2 regions of the Streptomyces sp. NPDC004610 genome follow, and region 1 is predicted to be linked to the other one. Evidence: riboswitches for the same ligand, from Rfam matches in the RefSeq annotation. Region 1 holds a riboswitch; the other holds the start of a gene.
The links. Region 1 has a riboswitch for cobalamin ahead of ABZX40_RS13945 (cobalamin biosynthesis protein). Riboswitches for the same ligand answer to the same signal wherever they lie in the genome.
Positions count from the first base shown of each region.

Region 2: another riboswitch for cobalamin. It lies ahead of metE (5-methyltetrahydropteroyltriglutamate--homocysteine S-methyltransferase); the one in region 1 lies ahead of ABZX40_RS13945 (cobalamin biosynthesis protein).

Region 1 covers NZ_JBEXLA010000010.1:183,750-188,009, forward strand. Annotated here, with positions in the region: gene ABZX40_RS13940 (cobyric acid synthase) at 1-985, opposite strand, end outside; partial or broken gene ABZX40_RS13945 (cobalamin biosynthesis protein) at 1,714-2,622, opposite strand; cobalamin riboswitch at 2,764-2,904, opposite strand; gene ABZX40_RS13950 (hypothetical protein) at 3,185-3,406, opposite strand; gene ABZX40_RS13955 (inorganic phosphate transporter) at 3,465-4,260, opposite strand, start outside.
Region 2 covers NZ_JBEXLA010000015.1:186,976-191,235, reverse strand. Annotated here, with positions in the region: gene ABZX40_RS19180 (GntR family transcriptional regulator) at 1-90, opposite strand, end outside; gene ABZX40_RS19175 (type III polyketide synthase) at 410-1,627, shown strand; gene ABZX40_RS19170 (cupin domain-containing protein) at 1,671-2,228, shown strand; cobalamin riboswitch at 2,314-2,537, shown strand; gene metE (5-methyltetrahydropteroyltriglutamate--homocysteine S-methyltransferase) at 2,705-4,260, shown strand, end outside.

The DNA of each region.
Region 1 (4,260 bases):
GCCACGCCAGCGCCCCGACCGTCCCCCGGGTGCCGGGTACGACGACCAGATCGGCGTCGGCCAGTTCCTCCGGCCGGTCCACGAACCGCACCACGACCCCGGGTTCGGCGGCCAGCGCGTCGACATCGGTGAAGTTGGACATCAGCGGCACCGCGCAGACCGCGACCCGCAGCACCTCGGCCCCGACGGGCGGGCCGGCCATGGACTCACCGCCGATGCCGCCGACACCCCCTTGTACCCGGCCGCGCTCGCGCGGGGGCACCCCCATCCCGTCCTCCTCATCGATGCCGAGCCCGTGCCGGAACGGCAGCACGCCGTAGGTGGGGCGCCCGGTGAGCGAGGCGAGCATGTCGAGGCCGGGTTCCAGCAGCGACACATCGCCGCGGAACTTGTTCACCAGGAACCCGGCCACCAGCGCCTGGTCCTGCGGCGACAGCAGCGCGACGGTCCCGAAGAACGAGGCGAACACCCCGCCCCGGTCGATGTCCCCGACGACCAGTACGGGGAGACGGGCGTGGCGGGCGAGGCCCATGTTGACGATGTCGTTGTGCCGCAGATTGATCTCGGCGGGACTCCCGGCGCCCTCGCACACCACGACGTCATGGCTCGCCCGCAACTCGGCGAGGCACTCCAGCACCGTCCCGAGCAGCGCCTCGCGGCGTCCGCCGTGATAGCCCCGGGCGCTCATCTCGCCCACCGGCCGCCCCATCAGCACGACCTGGCTGCTCCGGTCACCGCCGGGTTTCAGCAGCACGGGGTTCATGGCCGCCGTGGGCTCGATACGGCACGCCTGCGCCTGCATGGCCTGCGCCCGCCCGATCTCCGCGCCCTCGCGGGTCACGAACGAGTTCAGCGACATGTTCTGCGCCTTGAAGGGCGCGACCTTCACCCCCTGCCGCACCAGCCACCGGCAGATCCCGGCGGTGACAACACTCTTCCCGGCGTCGGAGGTGGTACCGGCGACGAGCAGGGCGTGGCCGGTCATCGGAGAGGTCCGGGGCGGGGGGAGGCGGCGGGTGATGGGGGGTGGGGGGTGGGGTGGGGTGATTTTGGGTGGGGTGAGGTGGGGTGAGGTCGGGTGGGGTGGTGTGAGGTGGGGTGGGTTGAGGTGGCGTGGGGTGAGGTGGGGTTTGGCGGCGCCGGGGTGCGTGAGGTGGAGTTTCGCGGCTTGGGGGTGGGGGGCGCCGGGTGCTGTGATCTGGGGGTGGGCGGCTTCGGGGTGTGTGTTTTCGGGGTGTGCGGCTTGGGGTTGGGCGGCTTGGGGGTGTGCGAGTCGGGCTTGGGCAGCTCTGGGTGTTGTGATCTCGGGTTCTGCGACCCAGGCTTCGGCGACTCCGGGTTCTGTGGCCTGGGGTTGGGCGACTCCGGGATGTGCGAGCCGGCCTTCGGCAGCTTCGGGTGTTGTGATCCCGGGTTCGGCGACCCCGGGCTCGGCGAGTCCAGGTTCTGCGTCCTCGGGTTCTGCGACTCCGGCTTCGCCGAGTCCAGGCTCTGCGACTCCAGGCTCCGCGTCCTCGGGTTCCGCGCCCCCGGCTTCGGCGACTCCAGGCTCCGCGCCCCCGGGTTCCGCGACCCGCGCTCCGCCAACCCCGGGTTCTGCGACCCCCGGTTCCCCAGCCCCGCCTTCGCCAACCCCAGCTTCGCCAACCCGGCCTTCGCCAACCCCCCGCCCCCGCCGGCAGGCCCCCGCCCCCACGTCCGCCAAGTCGCCCCCGCCACGCTCACCCCCAGCGCCAGCCACTGCACCCGCCGCGACACCCGTACCGCCCGCTCGACATCCGCGACCGTCACCGCCCGCCCCGTCCCGTTCAGCACCGGGCGCCGCTCGACCCGGCCCGCGTACGACAGGGTCCCGCCGAGTCGCACACCGAGCGCGCCCGCGAACGCCGCCTCCACGACCCCGGCGTTGGGGCTCGGATGCCGGTCGGCGTCCTCGCGCCAGGCCCGCCAGGCCCCTCGCGGATCACCTCCGGCGACGACGGTCAGCGCGGCCGTCAGCCGTGCCCCCGGCCAGCCCGCCACATCGTCGAGCCGCGCGGACGCCCATCCGAAGCGCCGGTACCGCCGCGACCGGTGACCCACCATCGCGTCCAGAGTGTTCACCGCCCGGAATCCCAGCAGCCCCGGCACCCCCGCCACGGCCCCCCACACCAGCGCCCCCACCACCGCGTCGGAGGTGTTCTCGGCCACGGACTCCACGACGGCCCGCGCGATCCCGTCGGCGTCCAGCGCCTGCGGGTCCCGCCCGCACAGATGCGGCAACCGCGCCCGCGCCCCGGCCACGTCCCCGCGCTCCAGCGCGCGCCCGATCGCCCGAGCCTCCCGCCCCAGCGAGGTCCCGCCGACCACGGCCCAGGTGGCGGCGCCGGTCAGCAGGACGGAGGCGGCGGCGGAGGACCGTACCGCGCGGGTCGCCGCCAGGCCCAGGGCGGTGGCGCCGCCCACGCACACGGCGGTGTGCAGCGCGCCCCACCCCCGGTGGTCGCGCCACAGCAGTCGTTCCACGGCGCCCGCCGCCCGTCCGAACACGGCGACCGGATGCCCGCGGCGGGGATCGCCGAGGAGCAGGTCACCGAGGAGTCCGGCGGCGGCGCCGTACGCGAAGTCGCGTTCGGCGGACATCGGCTCAGCCGGCCGCGGAGGCGGAAGTCAGGGGGAGCGGGGTCCCGGTTCCGGGTCCGGATCCGTGTCCAGGTCCGGTGGCGAGCCTCGATCGGCAGCCGAGCATGGCGACATGTCCTCACTCAGGGTGTCCGCGCCCTGGTTCGACGAAGCGGCGGTGAGAGTTCCTGGCTCCCGGGGGGTTCTACCCCGGTGACAGTGGCGGGACCGCGCCGGATTCGCACCGGCTTCCTCTCGTGTCGCCGTAGTTGGCCCCGGCAGTCCACCACGGGGCCGGAGAAACCGTCAACCTGCCGCTGACCTGCGACAGGAGAGTGTGCTCAGCTCCACACAGCGACCGTCGCGCACACCACGAGGGCGGGTACGGAACCCAGGTCCCTGGGTCCGGTACCCGCCCTCGTGGGGGGTGTGCGGGACGAACGCGCGCCCGCGGGCACGCCGTTGCGCGCGGGCCGACCGCTGCACGCGGGTCGGTCGACGATCGGACGGGCCCGCCACCGCGCAGGCGCACCCGCGCCGAACGGACCGCCCCGGCCCGGACCGCCCCGTCCCGGCGCGGGTGTCAGGCGACGATCAGATAGATCCCGTACGCCACGGCCCCCAGGCACGCCGCGAAGCAGGCGTACGCGCCGGTGACCGCGAGCGTCGCGCCCCCGCCGCTGTCGGCCGCGCGCTCATGGCGTGCCAGCCCGCTGATGCCGAGGGTGAACAGGCCGACGAGGGCCACGGTGACCACGAGGCTGACTCCGAAGACGGAGCCGAGGGCCGCCCAGTCGATTTCCATGCTGCTGTGTCCTTGAGTGTCGTGGAGGGGGGAGGGGGAGGGCGACGGACGGCGCCGCTCAGACGGTGGCCTTGGGCGCGGCCGGATCGGGACCGGTACCAGAGGCGGAGCCGGCGGCGGGCGTGCCGCCCTGCTGGGCCGGGATGGCGCCCGCGGCCTCCTCCGCGGCCACGGTCGGCGGCGGCGTCACGGCGGCGACGGCGGCGGTGACCACACCGGGCGCCTCATCGGGACCGCCCCCACCGGCGCCCGCGGCGGAGCCGCCGTCACCGTCGGAGTCATTGACGTTGGTGTGGTCGACGACCTCGCGGCGGGACAGCTTCCAGATCCAGGCGCTGGAGGCGATCAGGAAGACGGCGACGAGGCCGGTGCCCCAGGCGCCGAAGCGGCACACCCACTCGGCGAGCGCGCCGACCACGGCGGCGGCCGGCAGCGTCAGCCCCCAGGCGACGAACATCCGGGTGGCCGTGGACCAGCGGACCACCCCGCCCTTGCGGCCCAGCCCCGCGCCCATCACCGCGCCGGACACGGAGTGGGTGGTGGAGAGCGAGAAGCCGAGGTGCGAGGAGGCCAGGATGACCGTGGCGGCGCTGGTCTGGGCGGCGAAGCCCTGCTGCGGCTGGAGGTCGGTCAGGCCCTTGCCCATGGTGCGGATGATGCGCCAGCCGCCGAGGTAGGTGCCGAGCGCGATGGCCACACCGGCGGAGACGATCACCCAGGTGGGAGGGTCGGAGTCGGGGGCGAGGGCGCCACCGGCGACCAGGGCGAGGGTGATGATGCCCATGGTCTTCTGCGCGTCGTTGGTGCCGTGCGCCAGCGAGACCAGACCGGCGGACGCGATCTGCCCGGCCCGG
Region 2 (4,260 bases), on a different contig from region 1:
CTCGTACACACTGTCCGACAGCGCCTGGCGGCCCCGGGGGAGGCCGCTCGCGCCAGAGGTCCCGGCCGCGGAGGGAGTGTGCGGCGGCATCCCGGCTCCTCCTGGCTCGACGTTCCCGTGTCGCCCCAGTTTACCCAGGTGGGGGGCGCCGAGGGGCGGGCGGCGGGGGCCGGGAGGGCGTCGGCGGGCCCGCCCGGGGTGGGCCGCGCCCCGGCGCGCACCCCGGCCCGCGGCCGGTGGCGTACGCCCCGGTCGGCCGCCCGTACCCCGATCTCACGCTATCGGGTGCGTTTAGTGTGCTTGTCGCATGTTCCAGGGATATGCCGGGCAAGGACCGGTCTGCCGAGACGGATCTCTGAAGCAGACCATCTCTGAAGTCTGAGGCAGACCATCTCTCAAGGGGGAAACCATGCCTGTCCTGTGCCGCCCCGCGGTAGCCGTGCCCGAATACACGATCACCCATGAACAGACCCTGGGCCTGGCCCGCTCGCTGTACGCCGGGCACGAACAACTGCCGCTCGCGCTACGGCTGATCGGCAACACGGGGGTACGCAAACGCCATATCGTCCAGCCGCTGGACCGAACCCTCAGGCATCCGGGGCTGGAGGCACGCAACGACACCTATGAGGCCGAGGCCAAGGCGCGGGTGCCCGATGTGGTGGAGCGGGCGCTGAAGCACGCCGGGCTCGGCCCCCGGGACATCGATGTGATCATCTATGTGTCCTGCACGGGCTTCATGATGCCCTCGCTGACCGCCTGGATGATCAACGCGCTGGGCTTCCGCTACGACTGCCGGCAGATCCCCATCGCCCAGCTCGGCTGCGCGGCGGGGGGCGCCGCCATCAACCGGGCGCACGACTTCTGCATGGCCCACCCGGGCTCCAACGCCCTCATCGTGGCCTGCGAGTTCTGCTCGCTCTGCTACCAGCCGACCGATCTGACGGTCGGCAACATGCTGTCCAACGGGCTGTTCGGGGACGCGGTGGCCGCGGCGGTGGTGCGCGGGATGGGGGGCACCGGGATCGAGCTGGAGGCGAACGGCTCCTATCTGGTGCCGGACAGCGAGGACTGGATCGCCTACCGGGTGCGGCCGACGGGCTTCCACTTCATGCTCGACCGGCGGGTGCCCGGCACCATGGAGCAGCTGGCCCCGGCGCTGACTTCGCTGGCCGCCCAGTACCGGCGGGACGCCAGCGCGCAGAGCTTCTATCTGATCCACGCGGGCGGACCGCGCATCCTGGACGATCTGAGCCACTATCTCGCCGTGCCGCCGGAGATGTTCCGCTTCAGCCGGGCCACGCTCGCCGAGTACGGGAACATCGCCAGCGCGGTGGTGCTGGACGCGCTGCGCCGGCTGTTCGAGGAGGGCGGCTGCGCGCCGGGGGAGCTGGGGATGATCGCCGGGTTCGGGCCCGGCATCACCGCCGAGATCACCCTCGGCCGCTGGACCACCGACAGCACCGAACCGGCGGCCGAGCAGGGCGCCGGTGCGGGGGTGCGCACCGATCCGGCCGCTGAGGCCCCGCGCCCGGCGAGCAACGGCGCCACCCCTGCGGTGCGGGTGCCCACGCCGACCCCGGCGCCCGCGCCCGGCCCGGCGGCGGTGTCCACGGAGGGCCCGGTATGACGACGGCCGCGGCCGTCCGGCCCGGGACCGGGTCCGGCGCGCGGTGACGGGCGGCGCGTCCGCCGGGCCGCTGATCCTGCCGCCCGGCCGGGGGCGGACCGTGGCGGTCGCCGCCCAGCGGGTCACCTTCAAGGTGACCGGCGAGCACTCCCGGGCGGCCTCCACCTTCGAGGTCGTCGTCCCGCCCGGCTTCGATGTGGGCGCCCACACCCATACGCACAGCGAGGAGTTGTTCTACGTCATCGAGGGCGAGTTGGAGGTGCTGGCCTTCGAGCCGCTGGTGAGGACCCCGGACCACTGGCGGGAGTGGGAGTCCGCCGCCGGGGAGCGGGCGGTGCGGGCGGGCCCCGGCACCCTGCTGTTCGTCCCGCCCGGATGCCCGCACGCCTTCGCCAACACCGGCCCCGAACCGGCCCGGGTGCTCTTCCAGGCCGCCCCGCCCCCGGCGCACGAGCGGTACTTCGAGGAACTGCTCGACATCCTCGCCGCCCAAGGAGAGATCGATCACTCCGCCATCGCCGCCCTGCGGCTGCGCTACGACGTCCAGCAGCTCACCCCGCTGCGCTACGACCCGCCCGCCACCCCGGCGGACCGGCCCTAGGGGGTGCCTCCCGCTCCCGTGCCGTGCCCGCTCCCCCGGGCGCGGCACGGGTGAGACGTCATGTACGGGCGGTGTCCGAGCGGCTAGGGTGACCGACGCAGCTGGTTCGCCCCGTCCGCCAGGCGGGAGCGTCGCAAGAGGGAACCCGGTGGGAATCCGGGACTGCCCCGCAGCGGTGAGTGGGAACGACCGCCGTCATACGCACTGGGTCCGGGAGAACGGGCCTGGGAAGCGACGGCCAGTAGGGGTCCTGATCTCGTCAGGACGCGCCCGCGAGTCCGAAGACCTGCCAGCCGCCCATGCGCGAACCACTCGTGCGCGGACATTCCGGTGACCTTCGCGGGCGGGTCGGCGTACAGAGTCAGGCGGACGACCGTGCCCCGCAGCGCACGGGCCGGGCCGCCCGGTTCCGTCACCCTTCGCGCCCCCGTCCCGTCGCCGGGATCTCAGGGATTCATCTCGCGAAGGAGATCTCCGTGACCACCAAGCCCGCAGCCGCGGCAGCACGGGCCACCGTGTACGGCTACCCCCGCCAGGGTCAGCACCGGGAACTGAAGAAGGCCGTCGAGGGCTACTGGAAGGGCCGCGTCAGCGCCGACGCCCTGAGGGCCGCCTCCGCCGAACTCCGCCGGAGCAACTGGCGCCGGCTCGCCGACGCCGGGGTCCACGAGGTCCCCACCGGCGACTTCTCCCACTACGACCACGTCCTCGACACCACCGTCATGGTCGGCGCGATCCCCGCCCGCCACCGGGCCGCCGTCGCGGCGGACCCCCTGGACGGCTACTTCGCGATGGCGCGCGGCACGCAGGACGTGGCGCCGCTGGAGATGACGAAGTGGTTCGACACCAACTACCACTACCTGGTCCCCGAGCTGGGCCCGGACACGGTCTTCTCCGCCGACCCCGGCAAGCAGGTGGGCGAGCTGAAGGAGGCCCTCGCCCTGGGCCTCACCGCCCGCCCGGTGCTGGTCGGCCCGGTCACCTACCTCCTCCTCGCCAAGCCCGCGCCCGGTGTGGCCGCCGATTTCGACCCCCTGACCCTGCTGGACCGGCTCCTGCCGGTGTACGCCGAGATCCTCGCCGATCTGCGGGCCGCCGGCGCCGACTGGGTGCAGCTGGACGAACCCGCCCTGGTCCAGGACCGCACCCCGGCCGACCTCAACGCCGCCGCCCGCGCCTACCGCGACCTCGGCGCCCTCACCGACCGCCCGAAGCTCCTCGTCGCCTCCTACTTCGACCGCCTCGGCGACGCCCTGCCCGTCCTGGCCAAGGCCCCCGTCGAGGGCCTGGCGCTGGACTTCACGGAGTCCGCCGCCGCCAATCTGGACGCCCTCGCGGCGGTCGGCGGACTGCCCGGCAAGCGCCTGGTCGCCGGGGTCGTCAACGGCCGCAACATCTGGGTCAACGACCTCACCCGCTCCCTCGCCACCCTGGGCACCCTGCTCGGTCTCGCCGACCGGGTGGACGTGGCCGCCTCCTGCTCCCTCCTCCACGTCCCCCTGGACGCCTCCGCCGAGCGGGACATCGCACCGCAGGTCAGGCGCTGGCTGGCGTTCGCCCGGCAGAAGAGCGCGGAGATCGTCACCCTGGCCAGGGGCCTCGCCGAGGGCACCGACGCCATCGCCGCCCAACTCGCCGCCAACCGCGCCGACCTGGCCTCCCGGACCAACTCCCCCCTCACCCACGACCCGGCGGTACGGGCCCGCACCACCGCCGTCACCGACGCCGACGCCCACCGCTCCCTCCCCTACGCCGACCGGACCGCCGCGCAGCGCGCCCGCCTGGGCCTGCCCGTGCTGCCGACCACCACCATCGGCTCCTTCCCGCAGACCACCGCCCTGCGCACCGCCCGCGCGGACCTGCGCACCGGCCGTATCGGCACGGACGCCTACGAGGACCGCATCGAGGCCGAGATCCGGGACGTCATCTCCTTCCAGGAGAAGGCGGGCCTGGACGTCCTGGTGCACGGCGAGCCCGAACGCAACGACATGGTCCAGTACTTCGCCGAACAGCTCACCGGCTACCTCGCCAC